DNA from 2 places in the Comamonas aquatilis genome. Region 1 is predicted to be linked to the other one. Evidence: predicted binding sites of a transcription regulator. Region 1 holds the regulator's gene; the other holds the start of a gene.

What was found. Region 1 encodes FNR, which switches genes on or off when oxygen is low (the NO sensors DNR and NnrR bind a similar motif). Its sites were predicted from a motif close to TTGATNNNNATCAA; they were not measured.
Region 2: the regulator FNR is predicted to act here: its motif matches at 2,380-2,393, upstream of ACNAZA_RS04440 (universal stress protein).

Annotation. Positions count from the first base shown of each region.
Region 1 covers NZ_CBCSIW010000013.1:37,533-42,736, reverse strand. Annotated here, with positions in the region: gene ccoG (cytochrome c oxidase accessory protein CcoG) at 1-1,145, shown strand, start outside; gene ACNAZA_RS15030 (FixH family protein) at 1,208-1,519, shown strand; gene ACNAZA_RS15025 (hypothetical protein) at 1,716-1,967, shown strand; gene fnr (fumarate/nitrate reduction transcriptional regulator Fnr) at 2,033-2,755, opposite strand; gene hemN (oxygen-independent coproporphyrinogen III oxidase) at 3,017-4,399, shown strand; gene ACNAZA_RS15010 (sulfite exporter TauE/SafE family protein) at 4,403-5,131, shown strand.
Region 2 covers NZ_CBCSIW010000002.1:311,048-316,251, forward strand. Annotated here, with positions in the region: gene pobA (4-hydroxybenzoate 3-monooxygenase) at 1-695, shown strand, start outside; gene ACNAZA_RS04430 (2OG-Fe dioxygenase family protein) at 920-1,687, shown strand; gene ACNAZA_RS04435 (hypothetical protein) at 1,963-2,352, shown strand; gene ACNAZA_RS04440 (universal stress protein) at 2,490-2,927, shown strand; gene ACNAZA_RS04445 (Bug family tripartite tricarboxylate transporter substrate binding protein) at 3,091-4,068, opposite strand; gene ACNAZA_RS04450 (SDR family NAD(P)-dependent oxidoreductase) at 4,622-5,204, opposite strand, start outside.

The sequences.
Region 1 (5,204 bases):
TGCTCATCATCAGTGCGTTGGCGCTGTTTCTCTTCACGGCGGTGGCCGGGCGTCTGTGGTGCGGCTTTTCCTGTCCGCAAACGGTATATACCGAAATCTTCATGTGGATAGAGCGCAAGGTCGAAGGCGACCGCAGCGCCCGCATGCGCATAGACAAGAGCGGCTGGACTTTCGAGAAAATCTGGAAGAAGTCACTCAAGCAGTTTCTGTGGATTGCCGTTTCCCTGTGGACCGGCTTCACCTTTGTGGGCTTTTTCGTGCCCATCCGTGAGCTGGGTTCGCAGCTGCTTGAACTGCAAGGCAACTGGCAGATCTTCTGGGTTCTGTTCTACGGTTTTGCTACCTATGGCAATGCGGGCTATATGCGCGAGCAGGTCTGCAAATACATGTGCCCTTATGCGCGCTTTCAGAGCGCCATGTTCGACAAGGACACCATGATCGTCAGCTACGACGGCCAGCGCGGCGAGCCGCGCGCCCCCCGTACCAAGCAGGTGGATGCCAAGGCCCAGGGTCTGGGCGACTGCATTGACTGCAAGCTGTGCGTACAGGTCTGCCCCGTGGGTATCGATATCCGCAACGGTCTGCAATACGAGTGCATTGGCTGCGGGCTGTGCATCGATGCCTGCAACTCCGTGATGGACAAGATGGGCTATGCGCGCGGCCTGATACGCATGAGCACGCAAAATGCCATCGCCAGGGCCTGGAAGCAGGCGCAGATCATCCGCAGAGTATTTCGGCCGCGGGTGCTGATTTACACGGTGGTGCTGCTGGGCTTGAGCGCGGCCATGATTGCCAGTCTGATCCTGCGCGAGCCGCTCAAGCTCAATGTGATTCGTGACCGCGCCTCGCTGTCGCGCATTGTGGCCGGCGGCAAGCTGGAGAATGTCTACCGCCTGCAGATCATGAATGCCACCGAGCAGGAGCAGCGCTATCGCATCACTGCCACGGGACTGGATGGCCTGGAGGTGGTGCTTGAAGATGAGGTGGTGGTCGGGCCGGCGGAGACGCGCGGCGTGCCCGTGGGTCTGCAGATTCCCTATGGATCGGCAGCACCGGGCTCGCATACCGTGTACTTCAATGTGGATGCCGTGACTGCCGGGGCAGGGCGCACGTCTGAAAAAGCCGTGTTTCTGGTGCCGCGTTAACAATGTGAATGCCGCAGCCGCCTCGCAGGCGCTTGTGGCAGATTGATCAAAGAGGTTTTGTCATGTCTTCTAGCCCTGTTTCTGCCCCTGCCGGGCGCGCTGTCAAGCCGGTTCATGCCGAAGACGGCAAGCCCTGGTGGAAGTTTCCTCATGTCTGGCTGGTTGTCGCCGGCCCGGCCATTGTGGTGGTGGCCGGTTTTGTGACCGCCTATATCGCCATCAGTGCGCCCGATCCCGTCATTGACCCGGACTACTATCAGCACGGTATCGAGATCAACAAGCGTCTGGAAGAGTCTCAAAAAAGTCTGGCGCCTGCCGTGACAGGTCGCAATCACGCCGCTACCCCGGCCAAGGACCACCCCACGGACCGCTAAACGCTTGTTTTTCGGTAAATTCAAAGCATTTTGGCCTCTAGTCCATATGCACAAAGTGCTGATAGCTATTAAATAAATAGTAATTCTCCCGAGGCTTGCCCGCTGTTTGCGGCAATCCAAGGGTTTGCGGGGGCGCATTCCATGGCTGCTTGTGCAAAATGTTTTGCACCGATGACACAGCCCAAGGAGACGCAGCATGCTCGCTCAACGCTGGAAGTGGATTGCCTGGCCGGCCTTTCTGGCGGCGGCAATCATGGAGATGGTGGTTTTTGCTTTTGTCGATCCCGGCGATATTGCCCCTGTGGGCTGGTCGCGCAACGCTGTCTACACGCTGGCGTTCTTTGTGTTCTGGGGCGTGACCCTTTTTTCAAGCTACATCACCTGTTTGCTTTCGCGCTCCGCGCAGGAGCTCAATCACGGCATTGTTTCCGCGCCGCTGGTGGAGTAAGTCGCTTTCATGAAAAAAGCCCGCGTCCATGGAAGCGGGCTTTTTATTGTGAAGCGGGGTGAGCCTTAGTCGTGGCACTGCTGACTGTTGACGATGCGTTTGAGCGCCTCCGTATCCAGAATGCGCAGATGGCGTTGCTTGACTTCCACAATGCCTTCTTCGGCAAACTTGGAGAAAGTGCGGCTCACGGTTTCCAGCTTCAGGCCCAGATAGCTGCCGATTTCCTCACGGGTCATACGCAGCACCAGCTCCGACTTGGAAAAGCCGCGGGCAGACAGGCGCTGCACCAGATTGAGCACAAAGGCGGCCAGCCGCTCTTCGGCGCGCATGCTGCCCAGCAGCAGCATCACGCCGTGTTCGCGCACAATCTCGCGGCTCATGACTTTGTGCACGTGATTTTGCAAGGCGGTGACTTCGCGCGAGAGCTGCTCGAGCTTGTCAAACGGCATCACGCAGACCTCGGCATCTTCCAGTGCCACCGCGTCGCAGGTGTGGTGGTCGTTGACGATACCGTCAAGGCCTATGATCTCGCCCGCCATCTGAAAGCCGGTCACCTGATCGCGGCCGTCCTCGGTGGCGACGCAGGTCTTGAAAAAGCCGGTGCGAATGGCATACAGCGAAGTGAAACCTTCGCCATTGCGAAACAGCAGACCACCGCGTTTGACTTTGCGGCGTGTCGCCACGATCTCATCAATACGCTCCATCTGTTCATCGTCCAGGCCCATGGGCATGCACAGTTCGCGCAGATTGCAGTTGGAGCAGCTTGCTTTGATGGTCTGAAGATTCATGGGTAAGCAGGGATGGTGCAAGCCGGTGGGCCTGGACTATCTGTGACCTCTTGGTGAGTGATGAGATGGATCAAATTGTCGCAGCTGTTGCCTTGGCATTTCTTGATATCCATCAAGGCTGATGTGTTTGGCTTGGGGCACATTGCAATCATTCCTTCAATCAATGTGTGCGAGTTCATTGCGGTTGCAGTTGCCAGAAATCCTGCCCATCAGGAAACAAGCTGTCATCCGCCAATGTGAGCGCATCCTGACATTCACGTTATGACCGCTGTTACGCCCGAACTACTGAGTCGATTTGATGTTCCTGGACCACGCTACACATCATTTCCAACAGCCGACCGTTTTGTAGAGGCTTTCGGCACCGAGGATTACATCCTGGCGCTCCAGCAACGCAAGACCCACTGTGCAGCGAGGGCGCTGCCGCTGTCGCTTTATGTGCATGTGCCGTTTTGCGAGTCGCTGTGCTACTACTGTGCCTGCAACAAGATCGTGACCAAGCACCACGAGAAAGCGACCCAGTATCTTGACTATCTTGCGCGTGAAGTGGCCTTGCACACCGAGCACTGCGGCAAGGGACAGGCGGTCAGCCAGCTGCATCTGGGCGGCGGCACGCCCACGTTTTTCTCCGATGCCGAGCTGGCCCGGCTCATGGATTTGATGCGTGAGCATTTCAAGCTCGAAGCGGGTGGGGAGTACTCGATAGAAGTAGATCCGCGCACCGTGACGAATGAGCGCCTGGCCGTACTCAAGGAGCTGGGCTTCAATCGCCTGAGCTTCGGGGTTCAGGATTTCGACCCCGCGGTACAGAAAGCCGTGCACCGTGAACAACCTGCCGAACAGGTTTTTGCCCTGGTGCAAAAGGCGCGTGAACTGGGCTTTGCTTCCATCAATGTGGACCTGATTTACGGTCTGCCCAAGCAAACCCCGCAGTCGTTTGCACGCACGCTGACCCAGGTCAACGAGCTGCGCCCGGATCGCATCGCCCTGTATGCCTATGCCCATCTGCCCGAGCGGTTCAAGCCCCAGCGTCGCATCGAGTCTGCCGATTTGCCCATGGGCCAGGACAAGCTCAATATGCTTTCGGGAGCCATTGATGCCTTTATGGACGGGGGTTATGTCTATGTGGGCATGGATCACTTTGCCCTGCCCGATGATTCCCTGGCGATTGCCAAGCGGCAGGGGCGCCTGCACCGCAATTTCCAGGGCTATAGCACGCAGCCCGATTGCGATCTGATTGCGCTGGGTGTATCGGCCATCGGCAAGGTGGGTGCGAGCTACAGCCAGAACGCCAAAACCCTGGAGGAGTACTACGACGCGTTGGATGCCGGCATGCTACCCGTGGTTCGAGGACTGGCGCTTTCGCGCGATGACATGGCGCGCCGGGCCGTCATCATGTCCATCATGTGCCAGGGGGAGGTGCTGTTCGAGCCCATGGAGCAAGCCTGGCTGCTGAATTTTCGGGAATATTTCGCGTCCGAGTTGCAAGCTTTGAAGGAAATGCAGGCCAACGGGCTGCTGGTGCTCAGCGACGAAGGCTTCAAGGTCACGCCGCTGGGCTGGTTCTTTGTGCGCGGAGTTGCCATGTTGTTTGATCGGTATTTGCAGGCGGACCGAAACCGTGCGCGTTTTTCCAGGATCATCTAGGGCATGTTGATTTCGCTGCTCTGGACTGCTTTGATCATGGGACTCGTGGGTGGGTCCCATTGCCTTGTCATGTGTGCTGCGCCCTGCAGTGCGGTCACTGGCAGCAGGACCGACAGCCGTACTGACGGCAGCCCGTCACAAGTGCTGCACTTTCATGGCAAGCAAAGCCGTCCATGGTTGGCGCTTGTGTCATTTCATCTAGGGCGTATTGCAGGCTACTCGGCTCTGGGCGCCACAGCGGCCGTGGCCATGGAAAGCCTTTCCTGGCTGACCAATCAAAGCACGGCGCTGCAGCCCCTATGGGCTCTGTCCCATGTGGCCGTCATGGCCTGGGGTCTGGCTTTGATGGTGCAGGCCAGGCAGCCGGCATGGCTTGAGAGTGCAGGGCGTTTTGCCTGGCAGTGTGTGCAGCCCTGGGTCAGTGCGCCCGGTGGCCGTCTGGCGGCCGGTTTTTTCTGGGCATTGATGCCTTGCGGCTTGCTGTATTCGGCCGTGCTGGTGGCTGCGCTCAGCGGCGGCGCATGGCAAGGCGGTTTGTCCATGGCTGCGTTTGCCATAGGCAGCGGGCTCTGGCTGCTAGGCGGCCCCTGGCTGTGGCGTCTGAGTCAATCCCGCATCAATGCGGCGCGTGCGCAATGGGGTACCCGCATCGCAGGGCTGATGCTGGTCGCCATATCGGCCTGGGCCCTGTGGATGGATCTAGTCTACAAACCCAGTCTTTGGTGCCGCTGAACACTTGGCTGAAATTGACGCTGTTTTACCAAAAAACTGACAATCCGGGTTTGTCGCGAGCGTATGACGCTTT
Region 2 (5,204 bases), on a different contig from region 1:
TTCACGGCATCTGCCGCGCCAGCGCGCCAAAGGACAAGATCAAGACTTTCGAGAAGGTCTATCCGTTTGGCTGGCTGGGTCTGCTGTCGGATACGCCGCCCGTCTCGCATGAGCTGATCTACGCCAATACCGAGCGCGGCTTTGCCCTGTGCAGCCAGAGAAGCAGCACGCGCAGCCGCTACTACCTGCAAGTGCCTTTGACCGACAAGGTGGAAGACTGGAGCGACGAGGCTTTTTGGGAGGAGCTTAAAAAGCGCCTGGACCCCGAAGCCCGGGCCAACTTGGTGACCGGCCCCTCGCTGGAAAAAAGCATTGCCCCGCTGCGCAGCTTTGTGACCGAACCCATGCGCTTTGGCCGAATGTTCCTGGCAGGTGACGCCGCCCACATCGTGCCGCCCACCGGCGCCAAGGGGCTGAACCTGGCGGCATCCGACGTGGGCTATCTGTCGCAGGCCTTCACCGAGTTCTACCGGGACGACAGCCAGGACGGCATTGACCGCTATTCCGAGCAATGCCTGCGCCGTGTGTGGAAGGCCGAGCGCTTTTCCTGGTGGATGACTTCCATGCTGCACAACTTCCCGGGCGAGGGCGAGTTCAACACCAAGGTGCAGGAAGCCGAGCTGGACTATATCGTTCACTCCGAAGCCGGCGCCACCTCGCTTGCCGAGAACTATGTGGGTCTGCCCCTGGTGTAACTTGCGGGTGATGCTATTGATGTTATAGCGTTAAACGACGCAAGCGCTGATCTTGGCGTTGGGTGGGACGGCCTGCATGGCTTGCGATGCAGGCCGTTTTTCATGGCGCTTGGCTATGGCATCCGGCGGCCATGATCCATGCAATTTGGTTGCTGCAGCCATGCACAAATTTTGATGCTGGCTGCGGACATTGACGGCGCTGGAGGAGTAAGCTTGCCGACCTTATGGCGCACATCATGTTCTCCCCTCCATATATTGCTGCCGAGCAGGCGGCTCAGTCATTGCGCGAACACGGCTCTGCCGTGCTGCGTCCTGAGGATTTTGCCGCCTGGATAGGCGCCAGCCTGCCCCAGCTGCATGCACTGGACCAGGACTGGAACGATTTGCCACCCGACGCCTTTCTCAAGGATAGCGGGCGCTATCGCAGCCGCCGCCACTCCTGCTTTGTGGCCGAGGCAGGCAGCTTGCAGCAGGTGCCGCACCGCGCACACTGGCAGCCGGTGGAGTACAACGCGTTGCACGGCGGCATGCAGCGCATGTTCGATCCCATGCATGAGGCTACGACGCAAAGCCCGGTGTGGGAGCTGATGCTGCAAAAGCTGGCCGAGCTCAGTGACCAGGTGTTCGGCAGCGCAGGTCTGCAGCGCTGGTTTGTGGAGTCGCACCAGTTTCGCATCGACACCACGGACGGCATTGGCCGGCCCACGCCGGAAGGCGCCCATCGCGACGGCGTGGATCTGGTGGCCGTGATCCTGGTGAACCGCCAAGGCGTCAAAGGCGGCGAAACCCGCGTGTTCGAAGCCAGTGGCCCCAGCGGCCAGCGCTTCACGCTGACCGAGCCCTGGTCGATCATGCTGCTGGACGACGCCCGCATGATTCATGAAACCACGCCGATACAGCCTGCCGAGCCCGGTGGCGTTCGCGATACGCTGGTGTTGACCTATAGGCGCGGCGCTTTTCAGGGCGCGGACCTGCAGGACGGGACGCCCTGATGGATGTGAAGCGTTTTGTTCTAAAAATTTGAGCAAAACTGTAACGTTTCCAGAGCACAAAAGTGCAGAGCGTGACGCGGCATGATGCGGGTCTTCTGGCGAACGCAAGATGCTTGCATCGACGCTTCGCCAAGCCATCCAACAAATGAAAACCAACTGGCCCAGGCCACGCCCGAAACGGCGTGGTTTTTTGTATGCATCGCCTTTCCGCCCTTAGTCTTTCCGCATTGACCGCTCTTGTCACGGTAGTTGCTTGTTCCCCTGCCGAAAATCCTTTGCCGCAGGCCCATATCAAGGAGCCGACCATCTATTTCCGCAACGGTCTGGAAATTACCATGGGTAACGTGACCGTGCCGATTCGCGGCGTGCAGGACTGCCCTTACGGTCTGGCGGCGCCTGCCGGGGCCGTGGTGGCCATGAACGATGCCAAGTGCATACGTCTGTCGGACGATACACAACAGATCACGGTGATGCTGGATATGCCCAGCGGTATCGTGCAGGAAGAATGGACTGTGCGCCGCGACGCCTCCAGCAAGCCGGATGAGCCCGCCTTCAAGCATGTCTCGCTGCTGCGCCCGGATGGCTCGCGCATCACGATCACCGACAAGTCCGACAAGCTGCTGGACAAATGCTACGAATACAAGGCGGCTCACGTCTGCATCTGATGGGCGCCTGAGGGCGGGACTTCAGGGTTGATTTAGGTCAACACGCTGAGGCATGATGAAGGCAGACTGAATGCATCCCATCACGGCATCTGCTCACTTGCATGCCGCCCGAACCCCTAAAGGAGAAGCCTATGTCCATGTTCAATCACATCCTCGTGCCGGTTGACGGCTCCAAGCCCGCGCTGCTGGCAGCGCGCAAGGCGGCGGAGCTGTCCAAGGTCTTTGGCAGCGCCATCACGGCGGTCTACGTGGTCGATCCCTATCCGTTTACCGGCGTGGGTGCGGATTTTGCCTACGGTCAGTCCCAATATCTGAGCGCAGCCACGGCCGAGGCCAATGCCACGCTGGATGCCGTCAAGGCCATCATGGATGAAGCTGGTGTGGCCGTCTCCACCGTGGTGGGCGAAGGCCATGCCGTGCACGAAGGCGTGGTGCGCGCCATGGAAACTTCGGGCGCCGATCTCATCGTCATGGGCTCGCAAGGCAAGCGCGGCCTGGAAAAGCTGATGCTGGGCAGCGTCACCCAGCGCGTGCTGGGTGCGGTCAAAATCCCCGTCCTGGTAGTTCGCGAATAAACAAGAACAGCTCAAAAACAAAGACCTCCAATTGGAGGTCTTTTGCATTACAGCTAACGACCTTAAATCAGGCACGTCCCAACAAAGAGACGGCAAGCAAGGGCCGCCCCGCAGCGAGGCTGTCGTCCCCCTCTAGGGGGAAGCGGCAAAGCCGCTCAGGGGGTCATTGAATGCTCGCGCCCGAGGCCTCGACAATCGCCTTGTTGGCCTTGAAGTCTGCCTGGAAGAACTTATCAAAAGCTTGTACCGTCATGGCCTGGGGCTCGGCCCCCTGGGTCTGGATCGCTTCCTTGACTTCGGGCATGGCCAGCAGCTTGTTGACTTCGGCGTTCACCTTGGTCACCACGGCAGTCGGCGTGTTCTTGGGCATGAAGATGCCGTACCAGGTGCTGACGTTAAAGCCCTTGAGACCGGATTCGGCCAACGTAGGTGTATCGGGCAGCGAGGTGGAACGGGTGGCAGAAGTCACGGCAATGGCGCGCAGCTTGCCTGATTTGATCTGGCCTATGGCCGAGGGCACGGAAGACACCAGCAGTTCCACATTGCCGGCCAGTGCGTCCATCATGGCGGGGTTGGAGCCCTTGTAAGGCACGTGGGTCAGCTGAATGCCTGCGGCTTTTTCCAGCATCACGCCGGCCAGGTGGATGCTGGTGCCGTTGCCTGGCGAGCCGTAGGTGACCTTGGCCGGATGCTGCTTGGCCGCGGCAATCACGTCGGCCAGTGTCTTGTAGGGCGAACTGGCAGCCGTGGCGATCACGATGGGCGTGTAGGCCACATGGGCCACAGGCGTCAGATCCTTGAGCGGGTTCCAGGGCAGGCTTTTGTACAGATAGGGGCCGAGCACCACATTGTCCTTCTGGCCCATCACCATGTCATAGCCCGTGGGAGCGGCTTTGACGGCTTCGGTGATGCCTATGGTGCCGCCGGCGCCGGCGCGGTTGTCGGGCACCACGGTCCAGTGGCTGACCTCCGTGAGCTTGTTGGCAATCACGCGCGAGAGAATGTCGGTGCCGCCGCCTGGAGGGAAGGGCACGATCATGCGCACAGGCTTGTTGGGGTAGTCGGTGGCTTGTGCAGCGGCGGTAAAGCTCAAAGCGGCGGTGGCCGCAGCAGCGGTGCAGGTGATCAGTTGGCGAAACATGAAAAAGAAACTCCAGAGACGAATCGGGTGTGCGGCATCGGGGCGCTCGGCTTTTGGCCGGGGCCTGCGTTGTCGCGGCTGGCAGCCTTGGCATCGATGCCAGGGGCCAGGGTCACGGAAGGTGGGCTTTTCGATGATCGGGGAGGGTGGTTCCGCCATCAATGGGTATTTGTCTTTACCGACAAGACCAGCGCATGCGGTACCGGCATGGCTGGATGGCATTCGCGCGCGGTGCCGTGCAGGGTGGCTGCATGGCATGCACGGAGGCAGCGTACCGATCAGGTGTCGCTGCCGATGTGGCCCACGGGCGCGGAGTGCGCATGAACCTGTAACTCAGGAACAGGTGAAACATTCTGCCATGGCTCCATGCCCGCCATGGCTTGGCGTGCGCAATAGTTGGGCCATGGGTTCGCGTTGCGTTTGTCCCGCCGTCTGAAGCGATGGCGCCAGTTCTGAGCGTTTGAACGCCCGGCTTCCATGCATCAGAGATGAAAAAAGCTGCAAGCCCTTTGCTATCAGGCGCTTGCAGCTATGCTTTTAATGGCGTCCAACTTCAGGGTTGGCGTACATCGGCAATGACTTGCTCGCCAAAGTCGGCGCGCTCCAGCCAGGCCAGCATGCGTGCGGCAGCTTCTTCGGGAGAGCTGAGCTTGCCCGATTCCTTGAGCTGGGCGAAATTGCCCACGTCGGGGAAGTCGCTGCTGTCGGCACTGCGCAGCTGCACCTGCATATCGGTGTCGATCACGCCGGGGGCCAGCGAGACAATGCGTGCGCCATTGGGCTTGGCGGCTTCTTCCAGCGCCACGCAGCGGCTGTACTGATCCATGCCGGCCTTGGCCGTGCAGTAGCTGGCCTGCGAGGCCATGGCTCGGCGACCCAGGCCCGAGGAGACATTGAGCACCTTGCGGGCAACATCCCAGTTCTCGGTGGCCGCCAGAAACGCGGCGGTCAGTGCCATGGGCGCTTCCAGTCCCACGCGCATGGCGTTGATGATGTCGGCTGCGCTGGTTTGGGACAGCGGCGCAATCGGCGGAATCACGCCCGCGTTGTTGATCAGCGTGATGCTAGCCCAGTCGCTGCTCTTGAGCGTGCCCAGCCAGGTGGCAAGGCGCTGGGCGGCAGCGGCGCTCTGGGCC